One region of the Micromonospora sp. CA-248212 genome, then DNA from elsewhere that is predicted to be linked to it. Evidence: riboswitches for the same ligand, from Rfam matches in the RefSeq annotation. Region 1 holds a riboswitch; the other holds the start of a gene.
What was found. Region 1 has a riboswitch for thiamine pyrophosphate ahead of thiE (thiamine phosphate synthase). Riboswitches for the same ligand answer to the same signal wherever they lie in the genome.

Region 1 (10,704 bases):
GGGGGAGTTCACCGTCACCTTCCACGTGCCGGTGGAGAGCACCGGGCCGCTGCTGTAGAAGCCCTGCCCCTCGGGCTGCGGTTCCAGCTGCACCGGGCCGACCTTCTGCCCGTCCGGGCCGGTGGCGGTGAGCACCAGTCGTACCACCCGGTCCAGCCGACGACCGTCGGCGTAGGTGGCCTGGATGGTGACGCCCTCGGCTCCGTCGCCGGCCACCGTCAGCTTGAGTTTGTCGGCCTGCGCGGCCGCCGGGGTCGCGGCGAGCAGGGTCAGAGCCAGTCCGGCGAACACGGCGGCCAGCACCTTGCGGATACGCGTCACGGACGTCTCCTCCCTAATGAGGGAGGCCCCTCCCCGACGCCGGAGCGTGGGGGAGGGGCCTCGATCGGATCAGAGCTGGCGACCGGGTGCCAGCCGGGTGGCGTCGCCACCGAGCCGTCCCGTGCCCTTGACCGGCTCGCCGTCATTGGCCTTGACGCCGGCCTTGCTGGCCGTACCGCCGAGCCGCACGATCATCGCGTCGGCGTCCCGGGTGAGGGTGTCCCGGATCTCGGCCTCGGCCACCAGGGTGGCGTCGGTGGCGAGGTCCCGGAACTGGGTCAGCTGCTTGATCGCCTTGCTGTCGTTGCCGGCCGCCTCGGCCTGGCGGGCCGCGTCGAGCTTGGCGGTCAACTGCTTGTGCGCCTTGGCCGACAACCGCCCCGTCGCCTTGAACCGGTCCAGCAGGAACTGCATGTCCCGGAACGAGGTGGTGACGAAGAACCGGACGTTCGAGGTCGTCTTGTTGCCGGCCTTGTCGGTCGCGGTGACGGTCAGCTCGTGCAGGCCGAGCGACAGCTCGTACATGGCCTGCAGGGTGCCGCTGGCGTACGTGTTGCCGTCGAGCTGGCCGACCACGGACGCGATGCCCGAGGTCGGGTCCACGGCCTGCCAGGACACGCGGACGTCCTGGCTGTCGCCGTAGAGCTGGCCGTCGGCGATGCCGGAGACCAGCAGCGTCGGCTTGGTGCCGTCGATCTTCAGGATCGCCGACTTGAGCGTCTCGACGTTGCCCGCCTTGTCGGTGGAGCGGTACAGCAGCTCGTGCTGCCCGTCACCGGTCACCTCGACCGGCTCCGTGTACGGCGTCCACGCGCCACCGTCCAGCGACCACTCGACCGTCTTGACCCCGGAACCGGCGTCGGTCGCGGCGAGCACCACCGGGATGGTCCCGTTGTGCCAGCCCGCGTCGTTCGCCGGAGCGAACGTCGCCGTGGTGACCGGAGCGGTGGCGTCGATCTTGACCGCGACGGTCTTCGTCGACTCCACGTTGCCGGCCTTGTCGGTCGAGCGGAACCGCAGCTCGTGCTCGCCGTCACCGCTGATCGCCACCGGCGCGGTGTACGCCGTCCACGCGGTGGCCCCGTCGAGCTGGTACTCCGTGCTGGCGAGCCCGCTGCCGCCGGCCTCGTCGGCGGCGGTCAGGGTGACCGTCACCGGGCCGGTGTACCAGCCGTCGGTGGGGGTGCCGGACACCGCCGCGGTGGTGACCGGCGCCTTGTCGTCGGCCACCTTCGTGCTCAACCGGAAGTAGTCGAACGCGGCCGTCTTCGACGCCGTCTGGTTGGCGCCGAGGGTGAACAGACCCACCTTCGGGGTGGCGCCCACCGCGCTGTTGGTCAGTGCCTCCAGCGTGGTCCAGGTCGTCCCGTCGGCCGAGTACGACGCGGTGAAGGTGTCGCCCACCCGGGCCAGGCGCAGGTACCACACCGCCGAGGTGAGGCTCGTCGCCTCCGGCTGCGGGCTCTGCACCGTCCCGGCGATCTCGCTGCGGAACTCGATCCGCCGCGTCACCGCCGAGCCGGCCGTGTTGTCGGCGATGAAGTCGAACTTCAGGTAGTTGTCGTCGTCGGCCTGCACGAGCAGACCGGCCTGCTGGTACTGCTCGTTCAGCAGACTGCCGTCGACCTTGGTCTCCAGGGTCCAGTCGCCCGAGGGCGCGGTCTGGAGGATGAAGTTCTTCGGACCGGTGTTGTCGGTGCCGTAGATGTCACCGTTCGGCACGTCGATCCGCAGCGCGCCGTCGGTCACCCGGTAGCCGTTCGGGTCCTCCCGAACGATGGCGTCCCACCGGCACTTGTCCAGCGTGCTGCCGGTGAACTCGTCCGACGGCTCGACCGGGCCGGCCGGAGCGTCCGGCGTGACCACGAACGAGTCGAACGCGGCGTCCACCACCGGAGCCTCGGTGCCGCCGTTGAGGGCGAACACCCCGATCCGCGGGTTGGTGATGCCAGCCAGCGCGGCCGAGCGGCCGACCGTGGTGAACGTCTGCCCGTCGCCCGAGGTCGCCGCGGTCAGGTTCGTCCCGTCGCTGGTGATCCGCAGGTACACGGTGTCACCGGCCGGCGCGTTGGTGGCGTCGGCAGCGTCGTTGCGCGGCGTGGCCGCCGTCTCCCGGATGAACTCCACCCGACGGCTGCCGTTGTAGAGCAGGTCCACCTTGGCGTAGTTGTCGTCGTCGCCGTACACCAGCAGGCCGGCCTGCTGGTAGTTGGCCGTCACCGGGAGGGTGACCTTGGTGGTCATCTCCCAGGCGCCGGTCGGCGCCGGCTGGAGCACCAGGTTGGTGGCGTCGTTGCGGGCGCCGTAGAGGTCACCCACGGCGGTGGGCAGCTTCAGCGCGCCGCCGCTGAGGGAGTAGAGCTGGTTCTCCCGGACCACGGTGGTCCACCGGCTCTTGTCCAGCGTGTTGCCGTTGAAGTCGTCCGAACGCGCCCCGAGGCAGGACGTGTCCGGAGCGTTGACCCGCACCGGCACCGTGGCGTACGACTTGGCACCCTTGCTGTCGGTCACCGTGAGGGTGGCCGTGAAGGCGCCGACGCTGGTGTACGTGTGGCTGGCGTCCAGGGTGGACGCCGTACCGCCGTCACCGAAGTCCCAGGCGTACGTCAGCGGGGTGTCACCCTCGGCGTCGGTGGCCGTGCCGTCGAAGGCGACGGTGACCGGCGCGGTGCCCGTGGTCGGGGTCGCGGTGGCGGTGACCACCGGCGGCCCGTTCTCGGTGACGCCGCGACCGACGAAGTCCATCCAGTTGACGTTGAACAGCGAACCCGTTCCGCCGTTCGGGTCGCGGGCCACGAAGTACAGCCCGCCGCTCGCGGCACCGGTCACCGGCGCGCTCACGTCCGTGTACGTCTGCCACCCGCCGGTCGCCGGAACGGTGGCCGTGGCCACGACCGGTCCGTCGACCGCACCGGCGTGGACCTCGATCCGACCGCCAGCGGCGGCCGAGGCGGCCCGGAACCGGATCTCGGTGATGTTGGTGAGGTTCGCCGGAACGACCGACCACCAGTCGCCGTCCTCGATGAACGCGATGCTCTGACCGCCACCGGCGGTGTCGGTCGCGGCCTCGCGCTGCACGCCGGCGTCGCCGCCGCCCGTGCTCACCGGGGTACGCCCGGTGGCGGTGAAGTACTCGGCCTGCTTCTGCTTGGGCTGCAGGATCTCGATCTGCCGGCCGGTGAGCGCGCCGGAACCGCCCGCGCCACCCTTGTCGGTGTAGGTGGCCTCGAAGACCGCGAACACGTTCGCCTCGGCGCCGTGCCCGGAGGCGAGCGACGTCTGGACCGTGCCGGTGCAGCCGGTGTGCTGCTCCAGCGGGTGGGCGTGCTCGTCGTGACCGAGCAGCACCTGGAGGTTCACCTTGGTGCAGTCGATCTGCCCGTCCTCGGGGTCGGTCACCTTGACCGTGTAGCGGACCTGGTCACCCCAGTTGAAGAAGCCACCGTCCGGCGGGAACTCGATGGTTACCGTCGGCGCGGTGTTGCCCACGGTGACCGGTACGTTGGCCACCGCCGTGCGGCCCTTCGGGTTGGTCACGGTGAGCTGCGCCGTGTAGTTGCCCGCCGTGGCGTAGGTGTGCGTCGGGTTGGCCTCGGTGGAGGTCTGCCCGTCACCGAACGCCCAGGCGTAGGTGAGCGTTCCACCGTCCGGGTCCCGGGAGCCGGCGCTGGAGAACTCCACCGTCAACGGGGCCGGACCCGAGGTCGGGTTGGCGGCCGCCGCCGCGATCGGCGCACGGTCACCGGCGGTGTAGTCGATCCGGTAGACCCCGGAGTTGTCGTTGTTGCCGCCGAAGCCGCTGCCCCACTCGATCAGGTACAGCGCGCCGTCCGGACCGAACTCGAAGTCCATCGGCCGGATCATCGACATGCCGGGCAGCAACTGGTTGATGTCCACCAACGACTTGCCGTCGGCGGTCATCTGCATCGTGTACATCTTGTTCTGGTTCCACTCGCCCAGCAGCGCCTTGCCGTCGAAGTAGGCCGGCCACTTGCGGGTCGAGTTGAGGTTGGCGTCGTACCGGTAGGCCGGGCCGCCCATCGGGGCGCCACCGCCACCGATCTCCGGGTACCGCGCGTCACCGGCGTAGCCGTAGTCGACGGTGGCCGGGACGACCGGCGGGAGGTTGGTCAGGCCGGTGTTGTTGGGCGAGTTGTTGACCGGCGCGGCGCAGTCGAACTTCGGACCGCTCGGGCCGGACGGGAACGTGTAGTCGTTGTACGCCTCGTTCGTGCCCGTGCAGTACGGCCAGCCGTAGTTGCCGGGGGTCACGACGTTCCACTCGACCAGACCCCGCGGGCCCCGGTCCGGGTTGTTCGAGTTGGCGTCCGGCCCGTAGTCACCGACGTACAGCGTGTCGGTCTTCGGGTCGGTGCCGATCCGGAACGGGTTGCGGAAGCCCATCGCGTAGATCTCGGGACGGGTCTTCTCGGTGCCGGCCGGGAAGAGGTTGCCGGACGGGACGGTGTACGTCCCGTTGTCCTCCGGGTGGATCCGGAGCACCTTGCCGCGCAGGTCGTTCGTGTTGGCCGACGTGCGCTGCGAGTCGTAGTCCTGGCGACCCGGACGCTCGTCGAGCGGCGCGTACGCGTTCGACTCGAACGGGTTGGTGTTGTCACCGGTGGCCAGGTACAGGTTGCCGGCGCTGTCGAAGGTCATGCTGCCGCCCGCGTGGCAGCAGGTGTTGCGCTGGGTGTCGACCCGCAGCACCTGCTTCTCGCTCGCCAGGTCGATGGTGTCGCCGGTCACGGTGAACCGGGACAGCAGGTTGCGCGTGACGTTGTCGTTCGGGGCGTAGTAGAGATACACCCACTTGTTGGTGGCGAAGTCCGGGTCGAGCCGGATGCCGATCAGGCCGTCCTCGTTGCCGGTGAAGACGTCCAGGTCGACGGCGGTGACGGTGTTGCCGGTGTCCGGCTTGATGATCTGCACCCGACCGTCGCGCTCGATGTAGAAGACCCGCCCGTCGGGGGCGATGTCCAGCTCCATCGGGTTGCTGGTGTTGCTGTCCAGCGTGACCTTCTCGAAGTTGGAGGTCTTCGACGCGCCGCAGTCGGCGTCGACCACGCCGGCCGCCGTCTGGATGCCGCCGAGCAGGTGCTTGAGGAACTCGGGCTCGGCGTACGACTCACGGGTGTGCCCGCCGCCGGTGTACCAGGAGCGGCCACCGTCGAAGTCCTGGCACCACGCCGTCGGGTGGTCGGCGCCCATCGCGCCGGCGCCCGGGGTGTAGCTCTTCTCGTCCAGGCTGGCCAGGACGTGCACGTCCGACCGGGGGTTGGTCTGGAAGTTGTACCACTCGTCGAACCGGGACCAGCGTTCCGGCAGTCCGGCGGTGGACGGGTGGGCCGGGTCCTCCACCTTGACGGTGGCCTGCTGGTTCTGCGGGTGGTTGGCGAAGTACGCGCCGACCAGGTCGCCGTACCAGGCCCAGCTGTACTCGGTGTCCGAGGCGGCGTGGACGCCGACGTAACCGCCGCCGGCCTTCACGTACCGCTCGAAGGCCGCCTGCTGGTCGGCGTTGAGAACGTCACCGGTGGTGGAGAGCCAGATCACGGCCTTGTACTTGGCGAGGTTGGCGTCGCTGAACGCGGCACCGTCCTCGGTGGTGTCCACCGTGAAGCCGTTGGTGGCGCCGAGCTGCTGGATGGCGGCGATGCCGGTGGGGATGGCGTCGTGCCGGAAGCCGGCGGTCTTCGAGAAGATCAGGACGGAGTAGGGGTCGGCCGCTGCGGCCTTCGGCGCGTTCGGCGCCGCCTGGGAGAGCGGAGCCGCGACAGGCACGTCTCGCGCGGGGATCTGTGCTCCGGTCGGAGCCGCCTGCGCCGGGGACCCGATGAGGGCCGTCGACGTCAGGGCGAGGGACAACAGGGTAGCGGTGAGTGGTAAACGGGCACGACGAGAACGGGACACGCCGCCTCCAATGTCGCGGTGGACAGGGATCGCGGGGCCGGCTCGCCGAAGACCGTCCCAGATGGAGCCGGTGGGGACGCCGTGCCAGGGCGTCCACGCCGGCATTTTGTCGAATCGCTGAACAAATTAGTTCTGCTGCATCGATGTCCGGCAAGATGCCGGCGGGTAACGGTTCTGCAACGGCGGGCGACATTCCGAACAGGACAGGAGAAAGCACCCCGATCGATACGCCGCCTCGGGTCGATGACCCACCCTTGGCAGCGGAGGCCGAACTGTCGTACGGTGACACGCAAGTAACCCACGGGAGCCCGGTGTACCGGGCTGAGAGGGGGGCTGACAGCCCCCGACCGTCGAACCTGATCCGGGTAATGCCGGCGCAGGGAGGAGCGTTGCCGTGCCGTCCCTTGGACGACTGCATCTGATCACCGACACCCGACCCGGGCGCGATCCCCTCACCGTGGTCCGGGCCGCCCTCGCGGCGGCCCGCGCCGACCTCGTCGTGCAGGTCCGGGTCCAGGACTCCGCCACCGACCGCGAGGCGTACGACCTGGCCGCCCGGGTGCTCGCGCTGTGCGCGCCGTACGGGGCGACGTGCCTGGTCAACGACCGACTGCACGTGGCGCTGGCGGTCGACGCCGCCGGTGGACACGTCGGCGCCGACGACCTGCCGGTCGCCGCGGCCCGGCACGTGCTCGGCCCCACCGGCGTGCTGGGCGTCACCGCCCGCGAGCCGCGCGGCGCGGTCGAGGCGGTCGTCGCCGGGGCCACCTACCTCGGCGTCGGCCCGTGCCACGCCACCAGCACCAAGGCCGGCCTGCCCGACCCCATCGGGGCCGTCGGGGTACGCGACGTCGTCGACGCCGTCGACGTGCCGGTCATCGCGATCGGGGGAGTGACCGCCGACCGGGTGCCGGCGCTGCGCGCCGCCGGGGCGTACGGGGTGGCCGTGGTCGGGGCGGTCTCCTCGGCCGCCGATCCGGGACGGGCTACCACCGACCTGCTGCGGGCGCTGGCGTGACCCGCGCCGACGTGGCGGTGGTGGGCGCGGGCCCGATCGGGCTGGCGATCGCGTGGCGCTGTGCCACCCGTGGTCTGCGCGTCGAGGTGTACGACCCGACGCCCGGGTCGGGGGCGTCGGCCGTCGCCGCCGGGATGCTCTCCCCGGTCGCCGAGGCGTACTTCGGGGAACGGCGACTGACCGAGCTGCTGGTGGCCTCCGCCGCGCGTTGGCCCGCGTTCGCCGCCGAACTGACCGACGCCAGCGACGCCACGATCGGCTACCGGACCGAGGGCACCCTGATGGTCGGGCTGACCGGCGACGACCTGGCCGAGGCCCGCCGGCTGTGGGCGTACCAACAGGGTCTGGATCTGCCGGTGACGGCGCTGCGCCCCACTGAGCTGCGCGACCGCGAGCCGGCGCTCGCGCCCCGGGTTCGCGGCGGCGCGTTCGCGCCCACCGACCACCAGGTCGATCCCCGGCGGCTGGTGCCGGCGCTGCGCACGGCCGCGCGGCGGGCCGGCGCGGCGTTCGTGCCGCGGCCGGTCCGGCGATTGTCCGAGGTGGAGGCCGGAGTCACGGTGGTCGCGGCCGGTTGCGGCGCCGCCGCCCTCACCGGCCTGCCGGTTCGGCCGGTGAAGGGCCAGATCCTCCGGCTGCGCGCGCCCGGCGGCGTCGCGCCGGGCTTCCGGCACGTGATCCGGGGGTACGCCGACGGCGAGCACGTCTACCTGGTGCCCCGCGCCGACGGCGAGGTGGTGCTCGGCGCGACGGTCGAGGAGCGGTCGGACACCACCGTCACCGCCGGCGCGGTGCAGCGGCTGCTGCGCGCCGGGGTCGACCTGCTGCCCGAACTGACCGAGTACGACCTGGTGGAGGCCGTCGCCGGGCTGCGGCCCGGCACCCCGGACAACGCGCCGATCCTCGGGCCGCTGCCCGGCCGGCCGGACGTGCTGGCCGCCACCGGGCACCACCGGCACGGCATCGTCCTGACCCCGGTCACCGCCGAGGCGATCACCGAACTGGTGCTCACCGGAACGCCCGACCCGCTGCTCACCGGCTTCGGCGCCGACCGGTTCGCCGGCCCGAGAAGCAGTTTCGAGGAGGAGTGATGGAGCTGACGGTGAACGGAGCCGGGCGCAGCGTCCCCGGCGGTGTGTCGGTGGCCGACCTGGTCCAAGACGTCGCGCCGCACCAGCGTGGCGTCGCGGTCGCGGTCAACGGCGAGGTGGTGCCCCGGGCCGGCTGGCCGGCCACGGAGCTGCGCGACGGCGACCAGGTCGAGGTGCTCACCGCCGCGCAGGGCGGGTGAGCGGCGTGCCGTTCGAACTGGGTGGGGAGAGGTTCGGCTCGCGGTTGATCCTCGGCACCGGCGGGGCCGCGAACCTGCACGTGCTGGAGCAGGCGATCCGGGCGTCCGGCACGGAACTCGTCACGCTGGCACTGCGCCGGGTGGACACCGCCCCGGGCACCGGAGGCGGGCTGCTGGACCTGCTGGACCGGTGCGGCGTACGGCTGCTGCCGAACACCGCCGGCTGCCACACCGCGACCGAGGCGGTGAAGGTGGCCCGGCTGGCGCGCGACGCGTTCGATACCGACTGGGTGAAGCTGGAGGTGATCGGCGACGAGCGGACGCTGCTGCCCGACGGGGTGGAGCTGCTCCGCGCCGCCGAGGAACTCGTCGCCGACGGTTTCACGGTGCTGCCGTACACCAGCGACGACCCGGTGCTCGCCCGCCGCCTCGCCGACGTGGGCTGCGCCGCGGTGATGCCCGCCGGGGCGCCGATCGGCTCGGGACTCGGCATCGGCAACCCGCACCACATCCGGCTGATCCGGCAGAGCGTGGACGTGCCGGTGATCCTCGACGCCGGCATCGGCACCGCCTCCGACGCGGCGCTCGCCATGGAGCTGGGCTGCGACGCCGTCCTGCTGGCCAGCGCGGTCACCCGGGCCGCCGACCCGGTGGCGATGGCGACGGCGATGCGGTACGCCGTCGCGGCCGGCCGCCTGGCGGCGGGCGCGGGCCGGATCGCCCGGCGCTTCCACGCCCTCGCGTCCACCCCCGACGAGGGAAGACCGAACCTGTGACGGGGTCGCCGCCGGCCGGGGTGGTCCTGTTGACCGATCGGCTGATCGCCAGGAGCGGTCTCGAACGGGTCGTGGCGGGGGCGGTCGCCGGGGGAGTGCGCTGGGTCGTGCTGCGGGAGAAGGACCTGCCCCGCGCCGAGCGCGCCGCCCTCGCCGTCGAGCTACGCGCGATCCTCGCCGACGCCGGCGGGACCCTCATCGTGGCCGGCCCCGACCCGCTGGGCGGCGACGTCGTCCACCTGCCGGCCGCCGGCCCGTACCCGCCGCCACGCCACGGTCTGGTCGGCCGCTCCTGCCACAACGAGACCGAACTGAACCGCCTCACCACCGAGCACTACGCCACCCTCTCCCCGATCTGGCCCACCACCACCAAACCCGGCTACGGCCCACCCCTACAAGCAACGGGCCTGCGAAAGCTGATCGAGGTCAGCCCGGTGCCCCTGTTGGCGCTGGGTGGCATCGAAACCCCGGAACAGGTAACCGCCTGCGTGCAGGCAGGAGCCGCCGGAGTGGCAGTACTCGGCGCACTCATGCGCGCAAGAAACCCCGAAGAGGCAGCGGCAAACCTGACCAGCGCCTTCGAAGAGGCGGTCACCCAGAAGGTCCTAAAAGGCCGGCACGGGCGCACGGAGGTCCCCCGGTCAGGGCTGCGGCCGACCGTGCCCACGCAGGGATCAAGCCTGACCGCCCGGAGTGGGCACGGTCGGCCGCAGCCCCAAACCGCGACCACGAAGGAAAGCCAGTGACCCCGAAAACCACGCTAACCATCGCCGGCTCCGACTCCGGCGGTGGCGCGGGCATCCAGGCGGACCTCAAGGTCTTCGCGGCGCTCGGCGCGTACGGCACGAGTGTCCTCACGGCGGTCACCGCGCAGAACACCCGGGGGGTCGACGCCGTCCTGCCGTTGCCACCGCGCACGGTCGCGGAGCAGTTGGACAGCGTGCTCGCTGACTTCACCGTGGGCGCGGTCAAGACGGGGATGCTCGGCACCCCGGCCGTCGCCGACGTGGTGGCTCAGGCGGCCCGGGACGGTCGGTTGCCCCAGCTCGTCGTCGATCCGGTGCTGGTCGCGACGAGCGGTCACCGGCTGGGCGTGGTGGGCGCGGTGGAGCGGCTGCTTCCGTACGCCCGGGTGGCGACGCCGAACTGCGCGGAGGCCGCGGCCATCACCGGACGCGGCGTGGACGACGTGGCGGGGATGGTCGTGGCCGCCGAGGCGCTTGCGGCCGGCGGCCCGGAGTACGTGGTGGTCACCGGCGGCGACGTCGCTGGGGACGAGGCGGTCGACGTGCTGTGCGGCGCTGGCGTCACCACTCTGCTGCGCGGTCCCCGGGTGGACACCCGACACACCCATGGCACCGGCTGTTCGTTCTCGGCGGCCGTCG
Region 2 (10,704 bases), 680 kb from region 1:
GACCTGATCCGCCCGCAGAAAGCCAAGCGTCGCCGGTTCTGGTAACGCAACACAGTCCTGACGCGCCGCCCCGCACAACGTGCGGGGCGGCGCGTGCGTCTAGCTCTGTCGCTCGCCTCACCCCGCCGCTCGCGTCACCCCGCCGCTCGCCTCGCCCCGCCGCTCGCCTCGCCCCGCCGCTCGCCTCGCCCCGCCGATCGCGTCACCCCGTCGCTCGCCTCGCCCCGTCGATCATGGAGTTGTGGTGTCCGGTTTGATCGTATTCACGACTTTCGTTCAGCACCACGACTCCATGATCGACGGGGTCGGGTCGGGTCGGGTCGGGTCGGGTCGGGTCGGGTCGGGTCGGGGTGGGTCGGGTCGGGGTGGATCGGGGCGGGGCGGGGTGAGCGCGGGGCGGGGGTGGGTCGGGCGGGGGTTTGGTGGGTTGTGGGTTTTGGGGCTTGGCGGGGTGGGGGTCGGTAGGGTTCGGGAGGGGGAGCGGAACTACGGGTGGGGGTGGGTGTGCGGGATCTGCGGTACAAGATGATCATGGCATTGAACGCGGCCGACCTGGGCGATCCGATCTGCGAGCAGGTCGCCGAGATCTGCGCCGAGATCGCCGAGCAGCACTGCGCCGAGTTCGGTCACACGCCCGCGCTGCGCACCGGTGAGATCGCCGAACTGGCCACCGGAGAGCCGGCCCTGACCTGGGCGCCGTCGATCCCTGACGCCGGGCAGCGTGCCTGGTGACCGCAGCCGCCCCGGCGGTCGACGTACGCCGCGCCGAGGACCGCTTCGCCACCCGGATCTCCTGGCTGGACTCGAAGCACTCCTTCTCGTTCTCCCGGCACTACGACCCGGCCAACACCCACCATGGTCTGCTGCTGGTCAACAACGACGACGTGGTCCGGCCGGGCGCCGGCTTCGAGACCCACCCGCACCAGGACATGGAGATCGTCACCTGGGTGCTGCGGGGCTCACTCGTGCACCAGGACTCCACCGGCCACTCCGGGGTGATCTATCCGGGCCTGGCGCAGCGGATGAGCGCCGGCACCGGCATCCTGCACTCGGAGAAGAACGACGCCTGGCGGCTCAACGACCAGGAGCCGCACAGCGACCCCGTGCACTTCGTGCAGATGTGGGTGCTCCCCGACGAGCAGGGTGTCGACCCCGGCTACGAGCAGTTGGAGATCGAGGACGAGTTGCTGCGCGGCGGCCTGGTGCCGATCGCCTCCGGAATGGACCGCTACGACGGCGCGTCCATCCGGATCCGCAACCGGTACGCGACCCTGCACGCCGCCCGCCTCCGCCCCGGCGACGAGGTCACCATTCCGGACGCGCCCTTCGTGCACGTGTACGTGCCCGACGGCACGGTCACCCTGGAGGACAGCGGTCCACTCGGCACCGGCGACGCGGCGAGGCTCACCATGACCGGCGGTCGACGGGTCACCGCCGACGAGCCGGCGGAGATCCTCGTGTGGGAGATGCACGCCACCGTCGCCTGAGCGCTCGCGATGCCTCGCATGATCACGCCTGAACATGGATGTAGTGGCCTCCCGGCGGCGGGAGGCCACTACATCATGGATGGAGCGCGATCATGCCCGCGTCGTCAGGCCGGGGACTCCGTCTTGTCGCCGGCCCAGGTGGTGTGGAACGAGCCGTCGCGGTCCACACGCTGGTAGGTGTGCGCGCCGAAGTTGTCCCGCAGGCCCTGGATCAGCGCGGCGGGCAGCCGCTCGGCCCGCAGCGCGTCGAAGTACGCGAGCGACGACGAGAACGCAGGCGTCGGCACACCCGCCTGCGCCGCGTCGGCCACCACCCGCCGCCAGCTCGGCACGCCCGCGCTGACCGCCTCGGCGAAGTACGGCGCCACCAGCAGCGTCGGCAGGTCGGGCTGCTCGTCGTACGCCTCGCGGATCCGGTTCAGGAAGCGGGCCCGGATGATGCAGCCACCCCGCCAGATGGTCGCCGTACCGCCCAGGTCGATGTCCCAGTTGAACTCGCTGCTGCCGGCCCGGATGTGGTCGAAACCCTGGGCGTACGCGACGATCTTGGAAGCGAGCAGCGCCCGGCGGACGTCCTCGACGAACGCGTCCCGGTCGGCGACCTGCCACTTCTCACCGGCGTCCGGGAAGGCCCGGCGGGCCGCCTCGCGCTGGTCGACGTGCCCGGACAGCGAGCGCGCGAACGTCGCCTCGGCGATCCCGGTGATCGGAATGCCCAGGTCCAGGGCGCTCTGCACGGTCCACCGGCCGGTGCCCTTCTGCTCGGCCCGGTCCTGCACGATGTCGACGAACGCCCGGCCGGTCGCCGCGTCGGTGTGCGCCAACACGTCGGCGGTGATCTCGATGAGGAACGACTCCAGCTCGCCGTTGTTCCACTCGCGGAAGATCTCGGCGATCTCCGCCGGGGTCACGTCCAGCCCGGCCCGCAGCAGGTCGTACGCCTCGGCGATGAGCTGCATGTCGGCGTACTCGATGCCGTTGTGCACCATCTTGACGAAGTGCCCGGCGCCGTCCGGCCCGACGTGCGTGCAGCACGGCACACCGTCCACCTGGGCGGCGATCTTCTCGAACATCGGCCCGAGCTTCGCGTACGACTCGGTCGAGCCACCCGGCATGATGCTCGGGCCGAGCAGCGCGCCCTCCTCGCCGCCGGAGACGCCGGTGCCGCTGAAGTGCAGCCCCTGCGCGCGCAGCGACTCCTCGCGCCGGCGGGTGTCGGCGAAGTGGGCGTTGCCACAGTCGACGATGATGTCGCCCTCATCCAGCAGCGGCACCAACTCGTCGATGACCGCGTCGGTGGGCGCACCGGCCTTGACCATCACGATCACCGCGCGGGGTCGTTCCAGCGACGCCACGAAGTCGGCCATCGACTCACCGGGCACGAAGGTGCCCTCGTCGCCGTGCTCCGCGACGAGGCTGCGGGTGCGTTCCGGGGACCGGTTGTGCACCGCCACGGTGAAGCCGTTACGGGCCAGGTTGCGGGCCAGGTTCCGGCCCATCACCGCCAGCCCGGTCACGCCGATCTGCGCTGTCGCCTGCTGAGCCATTCGTGCCGCCACCTCTCGCCGTCGAACTGTCCCTGCGACGGTATCGCGGCATCCGGCCTCACGGGCAGGTCGTCCCACGGCGGGTCACTACCTGGTCGCGGCCCGTCCGTCCACCGCGTCCACCGGCCGACCGAGGTACCCGCTCACCCCTGGGCCAGTCGTTCCTCCACACGCGCCACCTTCGCGGTGAGCGCGTCGGTGACTCCGGGCCGGACGTCGGCCTTGAGGACGACGCTCACCCGGGGCGCCTGCGCGGCCACCACGTCGACGGCTCGCTTGACCACCGCCATCACCTCGTCCCACTCGCCCTCGACGGTGGTGAACATGGCGTCGGTCCGGTTCGGCAGCCCGGACTCGCGGACCACCCGTACCGCCTCTGCCACGAGGTCGCCCACGGAGTCGCCGCCGCCCAGCGGGGTGATCGAGAACGCGATCAGCATCTGCCGATCGTGCCAGTAAATTCGGATGCGCGTCTCCCCAGTCGGTGGTTAGGGTTCCGGCATGCGTAACTGACGCCCCACTTCCGAGCCGGACCGCCGCCCCGCGTCGCGGCCCGTGCGCTCCCGGGCGTCGCGCGTCTCCATTCCCGCCGTTCGGCGGCCTCGAGCCTGCCTGACCCCCGGTGAGCAGTCCCTTCCCACTGAACCGTCGCGCCGCGGCGGTCACCAGCCGATCCGACCGACCGCCAGCGCGGGAACGGCCGGGACGGTCGGCACCGAAGGAGGCCCGGATGCCCGCCAGGCGTAACCCGAGAAAGTCCCGTACCCCGAAGACGACCCCGCCCGGAAAGATCCCGGCGGCCGACCACGGCCCGGCGGCCGACCACGGTCCAGCGGCCGGGGATGGCCCGGCGGCTGGTCGCGGCCTGTTGGCGGACCATGGCCCGGCGGCTGGTCGCGGCCCGATCCTGTCGACCCGCCCCGATGTCGCGGTCGACCCGACGCTGCCGGCGGCCCTGGTCGAGCCCGTGCGGCTGGCGGCGCTGGTCGGCCCGGCGGCTACCGGCGAGCCGCTGCCGCTGGCGGCGCTGGCCGACGCGGCGGCTACCGGCGAGCCGCTGCCGCTGGCGGCGCTGGTCGGCCCGGCGGCTACCGGCGAGCCGCTGCCGCTGGCGGCGCTGGTCGACCCGGCGGCTACCGGCGAGCCGCTCCGGCCCGGAGCTGTCCCGGCCGACGCGGCGCTGCCCGTCGATGTGCCGGCGGCTGTCGACGCGCCAGCGGTGGAGGATCTGCGCACGCCGGCCAGCCGACCCTCGGCGCCGACCGCCGGGCCGCCCACGGGCGGGGGCAACCGCTCGGCCGGCGGCCGAAGCCAGCCGGCCGGGCAGACCCGCCGCTACGCCTTCCGGCGTAGCTGACCGAGCCGTTCCGCCCGCGCGGGCCCACGATTCGGTGATAGCAACTTCAGGGATGTAGTGGCCTCGTCGGTGTGGGAGGCCACTACATCCCTGAAGTTGCGCGGATCTTGCCGCCGGCCCGGCACACCGGCCCGGCACGCCGGCGCGGGGCCCGGCGCGCGGGGGCGCAGCGCGCGAGGGCTTGGCGTGCGACCGGCCTGGCGTGCGACCGGCCTGGCGCGCGGCCGGCCGGCGTGGGCCGGTGTCAGCCGAGTAGGGGGCGGAAGGTTCCGGCCAGGATGCTCGTCGTCAGGGCCGCGCCGGCCAGCGCCGCCGCACCGACGACCAGCAGCGTGTCGGCGAGCCGGAAGCGCTGCCGGCGGGCCACGGTACGGGGTGTGCCGGCGTCGAACCCGCGCGCGTCCATCGCGACGGCCAGCCGGGTACCTCGGCGGATCGCCCCGACCAGCAGCGCGAACGCCGTGGACGCGAAGAGTCGTAGCTTGGCTACCGGGTTGCGCCCCGCGTCGACGCCGCGGGCCCGGCGGGCCATGCTGATCATCTGCCACTCCTGTCCGAGCAGCGGCACGAGCCGGAACGCGGCCAGCGCCCCGATGGCGAACCGCGCCGGCGCCTTCGCGTTCTGGATCAACGCGTCCGCCAGGTCGGTCGGGTCGGTGGTGGCGAAGACGATCACCCCGGGCAGGGCCACCGCGAAGATCCGCAGCACCAGGCCGAGCGCGGTGAGCAGCACCCCGGTGCTCACCAGCACCGGCCCGGCGTCCAGCAGGACGCGACCGGACTGGTCGGCGGCGAAGAGCACCAGGGTGACCAGGATGCCGACGGCGCTGAGCAGCAGCGGCAGGGCCCGCCGGGCCAGGACCCGGTAGCGCAGGCCGAACAGCGGCAGCACGGCGAGTTCGACGGCGATGGCGACCGCGGGTGCCACCGGGTCGAGCGTGGCCAGCAGGGTGAACGAGAAGACCAACGCGGCGGCGAGCTTCGCCACCGGATTGCGGCGGGCCAACGGCGCTCCGGGCCGGGCGACCGGCTCGATGCTGATCATCGGCGTGGCTCCTGTTCGGCGCTGCGGCGTCGGTAGCGGCGCGTCGCCGCGTTCACGATCGCTCCGAGGTGACGGTTGCGCGCCGCCGCGCTCACGACCGCTCCAGGGTGACGGTGCGGTCGGCGAGCGCGGCGACGAAGTCCGGGTCGTGGGTGACGCTGACGACGCCGTGCCCGGCGTCGCGCAGGTCGGCGAAGAGGTCGACCAGCTCGCCCCAGGTCCGCCGGTCCTGGCCGAAGGTGGGTTCGTCGCAGATCAGCAGGCGTGGCGCGGTGGCCAGGGCCGTCGCCACGCTGAGGCGTCGCGCCTCCCCACCGGAGAGGGTGTACGGGTTGGCCGCCGCGAGCCGGGTCAGTCGTAACCGCTCGAGTAGCCCGGCCACCGTCGCCTTGACCGCTGCCTCGGGTTGACCCGTCCGGCGTGGGCCGAGCGCCAGCTCGTCGAAGACGGTGCCGGTGACGAACTGGTGCTCCGGGTCCTGAAAGACCGACCCGATGCGCCGCGCCAGCGTGGGGGCGCGCCAGCGGTGCGGGGGAGTGCGATGGTCGGCGTCGGCCAGCTCGGCCGAGGCGGTGACCCGGCCGGTACCCGGTTTGAGCAGCCCGCCGAGCAGCAGCGCCAGGGTGGACTTGCCGGCGCCGTTCGGTCCTCGTACGGCGAGGGCCTCTCCGGCGCGTACCGTCAGATCGGTGGGGCCCAGCCGCGACGGCAGGCCGAGCCGGTCGGCGGTGAGCAGCGCGTCGCCGGCGGCGGTGGTGGCCCGGCGCGGCGCGATGGGGTGGCCGGGCACCCAGACGCCCTCGGCGGCGAGGGCGTCGCCGTGCGTGGCGAAGACCGCGTCGGGTGGCCCGTCCGCGCGGATGCCGCCGCCGGGCTCCAGGACGACCACCCGGTCGACCAGGGGCAACGCCTCAGCCACCCGGTGTTCGACGAGGATCAGGGTGGTGTCGGCGTCCAGCGCGCCCGACACGGCGCCCCGGACCAGGGTGGCGCCGTCCGGATCGAGGTTGGCGGTCGGCTCGTCGAGCAGCAGCAGGCTGGGCCGCAGCGCCAACGCGCCGGCCAGGGCGAGGCGCTGCTGTTCGCCGCCGGAGAGGGCGGCCGTGTTGCGGTCGCGGGGGTACGGGAAGCCGACGCGCCGCAGCGCCTCGTCGACGCGCGGCCAGATCTCGTCCGCGGGTACGCCCCGGTTCTCCAACCCGAACGCGACGTCGTCGCCGCTGCGTGCCATGACCAACTGGGACTGCGGGTCCTGAAAGACGATGCCGACCCGCTCCCGGCCCTTGCGCGGGTCGAGCCCGTCGATCTCGACGGTACCCTCCTGCTCACCGGAATCGTCCGGCAGCAGCCCGGCCAGTGCGCTGAGCAGGGTGCTCTTGCCGGCTCCCGAGGGCCCGAGCAGCAGCACCCGCTCGCCGTCCTCCACCCGGAGATCCACCCCGCGCAGCGCCCAGGCCCGCCGCCCGGCGTGCCGCCACCCAAAACCCCGCAGCAATACCCCCACAACCCCTCCTCCCGGTTCCCCACACGCTGTTGATCAAGAGGTTCGCGTCAGAATTCCGCCTCGTGGTGACGCGAACCTCTTGATCAACGAGGCCGGGTCGGACGAGGCCGGGTCGGACGAGGCCGGGTCGGACGGGACAGGGTCGGACGGGACAGCGTCAGACCAGCGCGCGGGTTCGGCCTGATGGGAGGCGGTCCAGGGCGCCGGTGTTGGCCAGGGCGCGGGTGAGCGCCCAGCCGCCGACACCTGCGATGATCGTGGCGCTGACGATGGTGAGCAGCGCGTACGGGATGCGGTAGTCGCCCAGCGCGTACTCGGCGTTCCAGACGAAGAAGTCGAACAGGGCCGCGCTGAGGCCGGTCAGCGCGCCGGCCAGCACCGCGGTCGGCAGCCGGTACGAGCGGTAGCGGAAGGCGGCGAACGCCAGTTCGGCCCCGATGCCCTGCACGATGCCCTGCGGGATGACCGTGCCGGCCCACTGGCTGCCCAGCAGCGCGGAGACGACGGCGGCCACCGTCTCGCAGTAGAGCGCCGCGCCGGGCTTGCGGATGACCAGCCCGCCGACCACGGCCGGCATCAGCCAGACGCCGTAGATCAGCGTCTGCGCCGGCGGGAAGAAGGCGAACGCGCCCTCGGTGGCGCTCCAGACCAGGCCCCAGGCCCAGAAGATGACGCCGAAGGCGACCGCGATCACCGAGGCGACCACGATGTCGATCGTGCGCCAACGGTTGGTGGTGTTGTCCATGCTGTGCTCCCAGTTCAGTGAAACGAACCAGGAGAAGACGCACGCCGCGCGTCCGGTGGCACCGGACCCACGGCGCGGCTGGAGGTCGACCGAACTCCCTGCGCTGGCATTACCCAGATCAGGTTCGAGGGTCTGCGGGCGTGCCCGCACTCTCAGCGCTGTGCGCTCCCCTGTCGGATGTGAAGTTGTCTCGCTGACGCTAGCACCGACCAGGGGTAACAGCCCAGCAGGGCGTTCCCGCGGCCGGCGCATCCGGGTCGGCGCGACGACGGCTGGGTAGGCTGACGATCATGCAGGTCGACGCGCGGGGTCTGACATTCGAGGTACGCACCGGCGGCCCGTCCGACGGCGTCCCCGTCCTGCTGCTGCACGGGTTTCCGCAGCACAGCGGCGAGTGGGACGAGGTCGTGCCGCCGTTGCACGCCGCCGGACTGCGCACGTACGCCCTCGACCAGCGGGGCTACTCGCCGGGCGCGCGCCCCGCCGAGGTGGCGGGGTACCGGATTCCCGAACTGGTCGCCGACGCGGTCGCGGTGCTCGACGCGCTCGGCCTGGACGCCGTGCACCTCGTCGGCCACGACTGGGGCGCGGTCGTGGCCTGGGCGGTGGCCGCCGCGCACCCGCAGCGGGTCCGTACGTTGACGGCGGTGTCGGTGCCGCACCCGGCGGCCATGGCACACGCACTCGCCACGGACGGCCAGCAGAAGGCCCGGTCGTCGTACATCGCGCTGTTCCGCAAGCCGGGCAAGGCCGAGAAGGTGCTGCTCGCGTGGCACGCGACGGCGCTGCGCAAGCTGCTGGGCGGGGTGGGCGACGCCACCCGGGTGAACCGCTACGCCGACCCGATGCGCGAGCCGGGCGCGCTCACCGCCGCCCTGAACTGGTACCGGGCGATGTCCCGCGCCGACCTGGCCGCCGTGGCCCCGGTCGCCGTACCGACCACCTACGTGTGGAGCGACCGGGACGTCGCGATCGGCCGGACCGCCGCCGAGGCGTGCGCCGCCAACGTCACCGGCGACTATCGCTTCGTACCCCTGGCCGGGGTGACCCACTGGATCCCGGACGCCGCGCCCGCCGCGCTGGCCGAGGCGGTCCTGGCGCGGGTCGCCGGGACGGCCTGAGCCGTGCCGGGCGGGGGAGAGCTGTGACCGTGCCCGTCGGCGGGCCGGGCACCCGTCGGTCGATCGCCGCGCAGCTCCGCCTGCTGGGCGTACGCCCCGGATCGACGGTGCTGGTGCACGCCGGGATGCGCCCGCTGGGCTACGTCTGCGGCGGACCGCAGGCGCTGGCGCTGGCGCTGCGTGACGCGCTCGGCCCGGACGGCACGATCGTGGTACCCACCCACACCCCCGACAACAGCGACCCCGCGCAGTGGCGCAACCCGCCGGTGCCGGTGGACTGGTGGCCGCTGATCCGCGCCGAGATGCCCGGCTTCGACCCGGCGGTCACGCCGAGCCGGCACATGGGCGTGTTCGCCGAGACGGTCCGCTGCTGGCCCTCGGCGATGCGTAGCACGCATCCCCACGTGTCGTTCACCGCGCTCGGGCCGACGGCCGAGCAGGTGGTGGCGGGGCACGAACTGGCCGACATGCTCGGCGAGGGCTCGCCGCTGGCCCGGCTCTACGACCTGGACGCCGACGTGCTGCTGCTCGGAGTCGACCACAGCGTCAACACCTCGCTGCACCTGGCCGAGTACCGCCGTCCCGCCCTGGTCCGCGAGCGACTGGGCGCGGCGGTGCGGACTGCCGACGGCGGCCGGGAATGGGTGTGGTGGCAGGACGTCCGGCTCGACGGAAGCGACTTCGGCGCGCTGGGCCGGGACCTCGACGCCACGACGGTGGTCCGCGTCGGCCCGGTGGGCGCCGGGACGGCGAGGCTGGTACGCCAGCGGGCGACGGTCGACTTCGCGGTGCGGTGGTTCGCCCGCAACAGACGGACGGAGGACATATGACGGTGAGCGCCGGGGACTACCTGAGGGTGGTGACCGAGACGATGTCCCGGGTGGCCGCCAGCCAGGCCGAGGCCGTGGGCCGGGCCGCCGACCTGATCGCCGAGGCGGTACGCGCCGACGGGGTGGTGCACGCCTTCGGCACCGGGCACTCGGAGGCCCTCGCCATGGAGATCGCCGGCCGGGCCGGCGGGCTGGTACCCACCAACCGGATCGCCCTGCGGGACCTGGTGCTGCTCGGCGGCGAGCCGGCCGACGTGCTCGGGCCGCTGCTGGAACGGGACCCGGCGGTGGCGCACCGGCTCTGGGCGTTGGCTCCCGTACGGCCCGCCGACATCTTCGTGCTCGCCTCGAACTCCGGGGTCAACGGCGCGATGGTCGAGTTCGCCACGCTGCTCAAGGAGCGGGGTCACCAGCTGGTGGCGATCACCTCCGCACAGCATTCCGGCCGGATGACCTCCCGCCACCCGTCCGGGCGCAAGCTGGCCGACCTCGCCGACGTGGTGCTCGACAACGGCGCCCCGTACGGCGACGCGACGCTGCCGCTGCCCGACGGGGGCGCGGTCGGCGCGGTCTCCTCGATCACGGCCGCGCTGCTGGCCCAGCAGGTCACCGTGGAGGTGGTGGCCCGGCTGCTCGCGGCGGGTGAGCGGCCTCCGGTCTACCTGTCGGCGAACATCCCGGACGGGGACGCGCACAACAATGCGCTGGAGGCCCGGTACGTGGGTCGGATCCGTCGCGGGTCCTGACATTGCCGCACGATGAACGGCAGGTGTCGTGAGCCTGTTTCACGCTCGGTCGTGTGGGGCATTGGCGTTGCTGCCGGCGGCCGGGACCGCCGGCAGTACCGTCTCACCGGAGGTAGCGCGTGTCCAAGGAGACCGAGAAGCAACGCTGGCAGCGCAACTTCGCCGACCTGCTCCAGGAGTTGCGGGTCGCCCAGACCGGCGTGCAGATCCTCTTCGCCTTCCTGCTCACCCTGCCGTTCAGCAACGGGTTCACCCGGACCAGCGAGTTCCAGCGCGACGTCTACATCGTCGCCCTGCTCGCCGCGGCCGCCGCCACCGCGAT

Region 2: it holds a riboswitch for thiamine pyrophosphate, as region 1 does, so the genes downstream of both, ACQP03_RS27095 (ECF transporter S component) here and thiE (thiamine phosphate synthase) in region 1, are expected to answer to the same signal.

The regions. Positions count from the first base shown of each region.
Region 1 is NZ_CP192023.1:6,458,709-6,469,412, reverse strand. It holds gene ACQP03_RS30365 (hypothetical protein) at 1-321, opposite strand, end outside; gene ACQP03_RS30360 (ThuA domain-containing protein) at 391-6,234, opposite strand; TPP riboswitch at 6,525-6,634, shown strand; gene thiE (thiamine phosphate synthase) at 6,629-7,252, shown strand; gene thiO (glycine oxidase ThiO) at 7,249-8,343, shown strand; gene thiS (sulfur carrier protein ThiS) at 8,343-8,543, shown strand; gene ACQP03_RS30340 (thiazole synthase) at 8,540-9,319, shown strand; gene ACQP03_RS30335 (thiamine phosphate synthase) at 9,316-10,065, shown strand; gene thiD (bifunctional hydroxymethylpyrimidine kinase/phosphomethylpyrimidine kinase) at 10,062-10,704, shown strand, end outside.
Region 2 is NZ_CP192023.1:5,778,205-5,788,908, reverse strand. It holds gene ACQP03_RS27135 (hypothetical protein) at 1-45, shown strand, start outside; gene ACQP03_RS27130 (thioredoxin reductase) at 532-732, shown strand; gene ACQP03_RS27125 (pirin family protein) at 729-1,487, shown strand; gene gndA (NADP-dependent phosphogluconate dehydrogenase) at 1,592-3,034, opposite strand; gene ACQP03_RS27115 (MTH1187 family thiamine-binding protein) at 3,178-3,474, opposite strand; gene ACQP03_RS27110 (hypothetical protein) at 3,765-4,391, shown strand; gene ACQP03_RS27105 (energy-coupling factor transporter transmembrane component T family protein) at 4,636-5,436, opposite strand; gene ACQP03_RS27100 (ABC transporter ATP-binding protein) at 5,528-6,940, opposite strand; gene ACQP03_RS27095 (ECF transporter S component) at 7,098-7,685, opposite strand; TPP riboswitch at 7,763-7,867, opposite strand; gene ACQP03_RS27090 (alpha/beta fold hydrolase) at 7,976-8,806, shown strand; gene ACQP03_RS27085 (aminoglycoside N(3)-acetyltransferase) at 8,830-9,636, shown strand; gene ACQP03_RS27080 (SIS domain-containing protein) at 9,633-10,382, shown strand; gene ACQP03_RS27075 (DUF6328 family protein) at 10,502-10,704, shown strand, end outside.